DNA from 2 places in the Mesorhizobium australicum WSM2073 genome. Region 2 is predicted to be linked to the other one. Evidence: predicted binding sites of a transcription regulator. Region 2 holds the regulator's gene; the other holds the start of a gene.
What was found. Region 2 encodes LexA, which represses DNA repair genes until DNA is damaged. Its sites were predicted from a motif close to TGTTCNNNNTGTGTTCNG; they were not measured.
Positions count from the first base shown of each region.

Region 1 (4,421 bases), 2.6 Mb from region 2:
GCCGTGAACTCTATTTCTGGAGCTTCATCGTCGCCCTTCTGGTCTTCGCGCTGGGCGCTGGCGTGTCGTTCTACGAGGGCATCATCCACATCATGGCGCCGGAGCCGGTCGCCAACGCTAGGGTGAACTACATCGTTCTCGGCCTGTCCTTCCTGTTCGAAGGCAGCTCCTGGCTGGTGGCGCTGAAGGAATTCCGCAAGCAGAAGGGCAAGCAGGGCTGGCTGCAAGCCGTGCAATCGAGCAAGGATCCGAGCGTCTATACCGTGCTGTTCGAAGACAGTGCCGCCCTTCTCGGCCTGGCCGTCGCCTTTGCCGGCATATTGGCGGCGGAGATTTTCGAGATGCCCGAACTCGACGGCGCCGCCTCGATCGGCATCTCGCTCATCCTCGGCACGACGGCAATCTTCCTGGCGCGTGAAAGCAAGGGCCTGCTCATCGGCGAGCCGGCCTCACCCGAGGTGCAGAGGAAGGTGCTGGCGATCGTCCAGCAGGATCCGGCGGTGCAGCGGGCGAACGGCGTGCTGACGGTGCATATGGGTCCGGAAGAAATCGTCGCCGGCCTGAGCATCGAATTCGAGGACCATTTGTCGGCGCCGGAGATCGAGGCCTGTGTCGAGCGCATCGAGGCGCGGTTGAAGAAGGAGATGCCTGAGATCACGCGGCTGTTCGTCAAGCCGCAGACGTCAGGCACCTGGGAAAAGCGGCGCAAGCTGATCGAATCCGCGTCCGGATAGATTCGAGTACGAACTTTGCGACACCGCGGTGCACTTTTCGGGATTCTGGCCTCTGGACCAGCGCCCTGCCGTTGCCTCGGGTCTCCGTGCCGCTAAAATCAGCCGATCGAAGTTGGAGGAATGACAATGAAGATCGACGGCGGCTGCCATTGTGGCGCCATCACCTATGAGGCGGAGGTCGACCCGGAGAAGACCTCGATCTGCCATTGTACCGATTGCCAGCAACTGACCGGTACGGCATTTCGCGTTACCGTTCCTGCGACGGAGGATCACTACCGGATCACCAGCGGCGAACCGAAGATCTACATCAAGACCGTGGCGAGCGGCGCCAAGCGAACGCAGGCTTTTTGTGCCGACTGCGGCTCGCATCTCTATGCGACATCGGTCGGCGACGGTCCGAAGGTCTATGGGATCAGGGTCGGGACCTCGCGGCAGCGCCAGAACCTGGTCCCGAGACACCAGAAATGGCACCGGTCGGCGCTGCACTGGCTTCCGGAATTCGAGGGTATGACGACGGTCGAAGAGCAGTAGCGTTCAGTCGTCGCCTTCGACGACCCTCAATCTCAGCTGCCCGGTCTTTGAATCGGCAGCGCGCGGTGCGGCCTCCACCTTGGCAGGGGCGCCGCCGCGCGGGGCGTCGGGTTCGCCTTCTCCGAATTCCAGCGCCTCGATCTTCTGGCCACGCTTGGTCACTTTCGAGGTCGAGACGAGTATGTCTTCGATGTCCTTGGCCGACTGGCCGAAATGGCCCTGCAATTTGCGCACCCGCTCGTCGACACGCTGGACGTCTTCCATCAGCCTAATGACTTCGCCCTGGATCAGATGCGCCTGCTCGCGCATGCGCGCATCCTTGAGGATCGCCTGGATGACCTGGATCGACAGCATCAAGAGCGAAGGCGAGACGATGATGACGCGGGCACGGTGCGCCTTCTGGACAACCGCTTCGAAATTCTCGTGGATTTCGGCGAACACCGATTCCGACGGCACGAACATGAAGGCGGTGTCCTGGGTTTCGCCCTGGAGCAGGTATTTTTCCGAAATGTCGCGGATATGGACCTCGATATCGCGGCGGAAGGCCTGGGCCGCGACCTTCTGCAGGTCGGCGTTATCGGCGGCCCGGATGGCATTCCACGCTTCCAGGGGAAATTTGGCATCGATGGCAAGCGACGGCGCGCCGTTCGGCATTTTCACCAGGCAGTCCGGCCGGCTGCCGTTCGACAGCGTCGCCTGGAATTCGTAGGCGCCGTGCGGCAGGCCGTCGGCGACGATCGCCTCCATGCGCGACTGGCCGAAGGCGCCGCGCGTCTGCTTGTTGGAGAGGATCGCCTGCAGCTGCACGACCTGGCCGGCCAGCGACTGGATGTTGCCTTGCGCGGTGTCGATGACCGCCAGCCGCTCCTGCAGTTTCGCGAGGCTCTCATGCGTGGACTTGGTCTGCTCGGTCATGGTCTGGCCGATGCGGCCGGTCATGGCGTCGAGCCGCTGGCCGATCGACTGCGTCAATTCGGCTTGGCGGGCGCCGAACACTTCGGCGATGGCGCCCATGCGGCCCTGCATCTCGGCCTGGGATTGCAGAATGCCGGCCATCCGCGCCTCGGCGTCGCGGGCATGGTCGGCGGCTTCCGCTGCGGCGACCGCGCGCGCCTTGGCCGAGCGCCACAGCGCGATGACGAGCGCCACGAACAAGCCGAGAAACAGCAATGTGGCGACGGCCAAGACGTGGCCGAGCGTGATAGTCGAGGCGCCGAGCCGTGCGGCGGGCTCCGAAAGGATGGTGCTCAGATCATTCATGTGGACAGCATAGCCGATTCGGCGGTCTGGCACAGATCAAAACGTGAACGAGGCGCAGGCGCACCGGTTGACGCCTTTCTATTGAGGTCTTAGGTGAAACGCCATGCCGATCAAGCCGCTTATCATTCTTCCCGATCCCATCCTGCGCCAGGTCTCCAAGCCGGTGGAGCGCGTCGACGCGCCGGTACGCAAACTGGCCGACGATATGCTGGCAACTATGTATGACGCACCCGGCATCGGGTTGGCGGCAATCCAGGTCGGCGAGCCTCTGCGCATGCTGGTGATCGATCTCGCCAAGGAAGACGAAACCCCGGCGCCACACGTCTTCATCAACCCGGAAATTCTCGAAAGCGCCGACGCGCGGTCCGTCTACGAGGAAGGCTGTCTGTCGATCCCTGATTACTATGCCGAGGTCGAGCGCCCGGCTTCGGTGAGGGTCAAATATCTGGACCGTGACGGCAAGCTGCAGGAGATCGAGGCCGAGGGGCTGATGGCAACCTGCCTGCAGCACGAAATCGACCACCTCAACGGCGTGCTGTTCATCGACCACATCTCGAAGCTGAAGCGCGACATGGTGGTGAAGAAGTTCAAGAAGCTCGCCAGGGACAAGGCGCCAGGCAAGCTGGTGGGATAGGGCAATGCCCCTTCGCGTCATCTTCATGGGCACGCCGGAGTTTTCGGTGCCGACGCTGCGCGCCATCGCCGAGGCTGGCCACGAGATTTCAGCCGTCTACACGCAGCCACCGCGCGCCGCCGGCCGGCGCGGGTTGGAACTGACGCCGTCACCGGTGCAGCGCGAGGCCGGGCGGCTTGGCATCGAGGCGCGAACGCCGGCATCGTTGAAAAGCGAGGCCGAGCAGGCTGCTTTTGCCGACCTCGGCGGCGATATCGCCGTGGTCGTCGCCTATGGATTGCTGTTGCCCAAGGCAATTCTTGACGCACCCCGGCTTGGCTGCGTCAACGGCCACGCATCGCTTTTGCCGCGCTGGCGTGGCGCCGCGCCGATCCAGCGCGCCATCATGGCTGGAGATACCGAGACCGGCATGATGGTGATGCGCATGGAGGCGGGGCTGGATACCGGCCCGGTGGGACTGGTTGAAAAATGCGCCATCGGCCCCGATATGACAGCCGGCGATCTGCATGATCGGTTGATGAGTGTCGGCGCTGCCCTGATGGTGGAAGCGTTGGCGCGGCTGGAACAGAACACCCTGGCATTTACCGCGCAGGCGGCCGAAGGGGTGACTTACGCCAGGAAAATCGATAAATCCGAGACGCGCGTGGAGTGGACACGGCCCGCGGCCGAGGTTCACAATCACATTCGTGGCCTGTCGCCGTTTCCCGGCGCCTGGTCCGAGATTGAAATTGGCGGCCGTATGGAACGGCTGAAACTGCTTCGCTCGACGCTATCCGAAGGCGTGTCGCCTTCGGAAGATTTGGGCGGGTCGGGAGGAATTCTCGATGACCGGCTGACAGTCGCCTGCGGAAAAGGCGCGGTTAGGCTGGTCGAAGTTCAACGTGCGGGCGGAAAGCCCGCCGCCGCGTCGGAATTCTTGCGCGGAGCCAAGATCGAAAAAGGACTGAAATTCTCATGAGCATGATGTCGATACGCGCGGCGACGCCGCGGGACCGCGAGGCCATCCGCCTCGTCGAGGAACACGCTTTCGGCCAGCAGACGGAGGCCGGACTGGTCGACGCGTTGGTGACCGGCGGTGACGCCGTCGTCGAACTGGTGGCGGAAGAGGACGGCCAGGCCGTCGGCCATATCCTGTTTTCGCGGCTGTTCGTTCAGAGCGGCGGTAAGAGTTTTGCCGCCGTGGCGCTTGCGCCGCTGGCGGTGGAGCCTTCCTTCCATGGCAGCGGCATCGGCGGAGCGTTGATCCGCGAGGCCCATATTCG
Region 1 covers NC_019973.1:498,636-503,056, reverse strand. The annotation lists gene MESAU_RS02340 (cation diffusion facilitator family transporter) at 1-734, shown strand, start outside; gene MESAU_RS02335 (GFA family protein) at 861-1,265, shown strand; gene MESAU_RS02330 (DNA recombination protein RmuC) at 1,269-2,525, opposite strand; gene def (peptide deformylase) at 2,629-3,159, shown strand; gene fmt (methionyl-tRNA formyltransferase) at 3,164-4,117, shown strand; gene MESAU_RS02315 (GNAT family N-acetyltransferase) at 4,114-4,421, shown strand, end outside.
Region 1: MESAU_RS02330 (DNA recombination protein RmuC) is a predicted target of LexA. The motif match lies at 2,558-2,575, and genes of this name have one in related genera.

Region 2 (4,421 bases):
GATGGCGGTCTGTGCCTTCGTCTCGCGCTCCTGGTCGAAAACCCATCTGTGTTTCATGGCAGTGCTGTTGTGCGCGCTGGGCCTGCTCGCGGCGAAGGTCGAAACATGGCGAGCCGGAACCCGGATGCTGGGTTCGGAAATCTCCACGCAACTGACCGGCCGCGTGGTCTCGATCGAGGAGATGGAGAGCGGCCGCATCCGGCTGACCATGGACGTGATTTCGACCGCCCGGCCGAAACTGCGCTATGCGCCGGAAAGGGTCCGGCTTTCCGCACGCAAGATACCGCCGGGAATGACCGCCGGCTCGCTCATCACAGGCTACGCCAAACTGTTGCCGCCGACCGGCCCGGTGCGGCCGGACAGCTACGACTTCTCTTTCGACAGCTATTTCGCCGGCATCGGCGGCAGCGGCTTCTTTCTCGGCAATCCAACGGTTGTTTCCGCCGACGACGGTGAGATGCCGCTATCGGCTCGCCTTTTTTCAGGCATCGAAAATGCCCGCGAATCCATCGCCGACCACATCAGGGGCAGCGTCGGCGGCGCTGAAGGCGAGATCGCGGCGGCGCTGATCGTCGGCGTGCGCGCCGGCATACCCGATGAAATCAATGAAGCGATGCGGCGTACCGGCATCTATCACATCATCTCTATTTCGGGACTGCATATGGCGCTTGTGGCCGGCACCATCATGGGTCTGCTGCGTGGTGCCTTCGCGCTGTTTCCAGACTTTTCCGCGCGCCGGCCGGTGAAGAAATACGCGGCCGCCGCCGCACTGTTCTCGATCGCGGCCTATCTCATCATTTCCGGTGTCGTCGTTGCCGCCGAACGCAGCTTCATCATGCTGGCGGTGATGCTGATTGCCGTCTTCTTCGATCGCGCTGCGCTGACCATGCGCAATCTGGGGATCTCGGCGATCGCCGTCATCCTGGTCTCGCCGCACGAGGTCGTCGGCCCGAGCTTTCAGATGTCGTTCGCCGCGACCGCGGCCCTGGTTGGCGCTTATGCCGGCTGGGCCGATCACCGTGCGGGAAAGACGCGGCCACCGCCGCCAAAGCGATCGCTGCCCGGGTTCCTGACGCGAAAATTCCTGCTGGCGACAGGTGGATTGGCCATGACGTCCATTATCGCCGGCAGCGCCACGGCACTGTTTGCCATCTGGCATTTCCAGCGGGTATCGCCGCTCAGCCTGTTCGCCAATCTGGCCGTGATGCCTATCGTGTCGGTCGTGATGTTCCTGGCCGTCGCCAGCGCGCTGTTGATGCCATTCGGACTGGATTGGCCGGCTCTCTACCTCATGGGCAAGGGCCTGACAGCAATGATCGCCGTGTCGGCGTGGATATCGGAGCGCTCTCCGGTCGATGGAGTCGGGCTGATTTCGCAGCAATCCGTGCTGCTGGTCACCGTCGCGCTGGTTATCGCGACGATGGCGACGACATGGCTGCGGCTCGCGGCGCTGCCATTCGCGCTCGCCGGCCTGTTGACTGTGTCGCACACACGCGCGCCCGATGTGCTGATCTCGGAAGATGCGCGGCTGGTCGCGCTGCCGATCGGCAATGGCGAACTGGCCGTCAACCGGGAACGTCCGAACGAATTCGCAACCGACAACTGGAAGCGCGCCCTGATCTCCGAAACAATCGTCAAACCGGAAATGTTCGACACGACAGACAGGCAATTCGATGTTGCCAGTCCCACCGACCTGCCGCCGGGATCGCCCTTCTACTGCCGCGAAGGCCTGTGCCTTGCCAGGCACCCTTCCGGCGCGATCATTGCCTATGTCGAGGACCGCAAGACCACCTGGAAAGCCTGCGCTTTCGCCGACCTGATCATCGTCAATGACGCAACCGCCTATGACGCCTGCCACAATCCACTGGTTCTCGTCGTCACCAAACGGCAGCTCGCCCGCAAGGGAAGCGCTGCCGTCTTCTTCAATCCCCAGTCGGCCACGACCCGGGCCGCGATCGCGTTTGCCGTCGACGGACCATACCGGCCCTGGCACGAACAGCGAAAATTCTCACGCGAGGCGAGGGGGCTGCCGCCGTACAAAAAACCCGACAAGCCCGATAACAAGCCGGTTCAGTAGCGCCTGATCAACCCGACCAGCTTGCCTTGTACCTTGACCCTGTCCGGCCCGAAAATGCGCGTTTCGTAGGCTGGATTGGCGGCCTCGAGCGCGATCGAAGCGCCTTTGCGGCGGAACCGCTTCAGTGTCGCTTCCTCTTCGTCGACCAGTGCCACGATAATTTCGCCCGGGCTTGCCGTGTCGGCATTGCGGATAATGACCGTGTCTCCATCGAAGATACCAGCCTCGATCATCGAGTCGCCCTTGACCTCCAACGCATAGTGCTCGCCGCCCATGATCATGTCCGGCGGCACCGAGATCGAATGCGTCTGATGCTGGATGGCATCGATCGGCACACCGGCGGCGATACGGCCCATGACCGGGATGGACACGGCTGAAACCGCGTCGTCGTCGTTGCCGGCCGCGGGCAGGCGCGAAGGCGCAGCGGCCGGCCTGATCTGGCGTCCGAGACTGCCTTGGCCAAGGCTGCCTTGGATGACGCTTGGCGAGAACTTCTTTGCCGCATTGAGGCCCGGCGCGATCGAGTCCGGCAGCCGCAGCACTTCCAGCGCGCGCGCCCGATTGGGTAGCCGGCGAATGAAGCCGCGCTCCTCCAGGGCCGTGATCAGGCGATGGATCCCCGACTTGGAGGCAAGATCGAGTGCTTCCTTCATCTCGTCGAAGGAAGGCGGTATCCCGCTTTCCTTGAGCCGTTCGTGGATGAACATCAGCAGTTCATGTTGCTTGCGTGTCAGCATGGCGGCCCCCAAGACATTGAACGAAAGGTTGAACCAGAATCGAAAAAACAAACCCAGAACAAACACTATCTGTTCCAGTTGTGTTCTGCAACCGTTTAAAGTTTAATGAATTTGTTAAGGGGTCTGAAGTTTTTTGCCCGCGACGGCGGGCGGCAACCAGTCCTTTCCGCCGTCGGCAGGCGCATTGAAATCGTTTTGGTTAATGGCCTGTGGCCCATCCGCCGACGAGGCTTTGGCATCAGTTAGTTGGAAGGCTTCTCCTCGGAGGGACGTATAATTCGCGGAGCCATTATTCGCGGAACGAAACGAAACCAAAATGCCAACGATTGGTAGCTTCGGGCGGCCATGGATCGGGGCGTTCGGCGCACTCCGGCCAGCGCGTTCGAATAGGCGTCGCGGAAGCGCTGAAGTTATCCCGAACCCGCCTTCAAGCTGCCGGCGCGAGCGGCGTATCTGGTAGCGCCGCTGTCTTCGCTGTGGACATAGACGTGCAGTGTGTAGCCGATATGCGCCGTCATCAGCGCCTTGGCCCGCTCGACGTCACGGTCGAGCGCCGCTTCCATGATCGCGGTATGGTGTTCGATCGCAATCGCTTCGCGTAGCGCTTCGATTGCCTCTTCATAGCCATCCTTGAGGCCGGCCGCGGCCCGCAGTGTCGGCGCCAGACCAAGGAAGCGATGATGCCGGCGCAGCTGATCCGAGATCGTCGAGCGGAACCGCAACAGCCAGTCGCATGTGGCGGCGCTCAGCAGCGCCGCATGGAAAGCCTCGTGGTTCTCGTCCCATCTGTCGACGGCCGCGTCCGAGGGATCGTCGACCGCCGTCTTGCAACGCGAGAGCCGGTAGTGGGCGGTGACCACGGCATCCTCCCACTCCCTGCCGCCTTTTTCCATCGATTCGAGGAACAGGGGTATCTCGACCACCATCCTGGCGCGTGCCAGATCCTCCAGCTCGGCCCGCGACACCGGAGCCACGGCAAAACCACGATTGCTGATCGCGGTGACCAGGCGTTCGGCCTCGAGCCGCGACAGGGCTTCGCGCAACGGTGTCCAGCCGACGCCATAGGTGCCGCGCAGCGCACTCAGTTTGAGCGGGGCGCCGGGCATGAGGCGCGTGGTCAGGATGTCGCGCCGCAACAGCTGATAGGCGGCTTCCGTTTTTGTGGAACTCGTTTCATTCAGCATGGTGATCAATCCGTCGTCTGGCGAAAAGTATATATGATAGTGCGTCACAGCAACAATTATATATAATGTTTGACACAGACCAGCGGACTCACCATGATCGCCGTAGTAGCCGCGTTTCCAAGCGGCCCTGATCAAATCTGGGAGGAAATGATGTTGAAGTCGAAATCCGCTTGGTTGTCGGGCTTGGCCCTGGCAGGCGCATTGATGGTCAGTGCCGGCAGTGCCGCGGCCGATCAGATCCGTATCGGCATTGCCAATTTCGGCGAGCATCCGCAATTGAACGCCGCCATAGCCGGCTTCAAGAAGGCGCTGACGGATAACGGCTTCGTCGAGGGCAAGGACGTCGTCTACACGGAGAGCCACACCAATTTCGATGCGTCGCTGGTGCCGCAGATGATCGCCAAGCTGCAGGCCGAGCAGCCC
Region 2 covers NC_019973.1:4,106,642-4,111,062, forward strand. The annotation lists gene MESAU_RS19670 (ComEC/Rec2 family competence protein) at 1-2,077, shown strand, start outside; gene lexA (transcriptional repressor LexA) at 2,071-2,814, opposite strand; gene MESAU_RS19680 (GntR family transcriptional regulator) at 3,225-3,998, opposite strand; gene MESAU_RS19685 (ABC transporter substrate-binding protein) at 4,149-4,421, shown strand, end outside.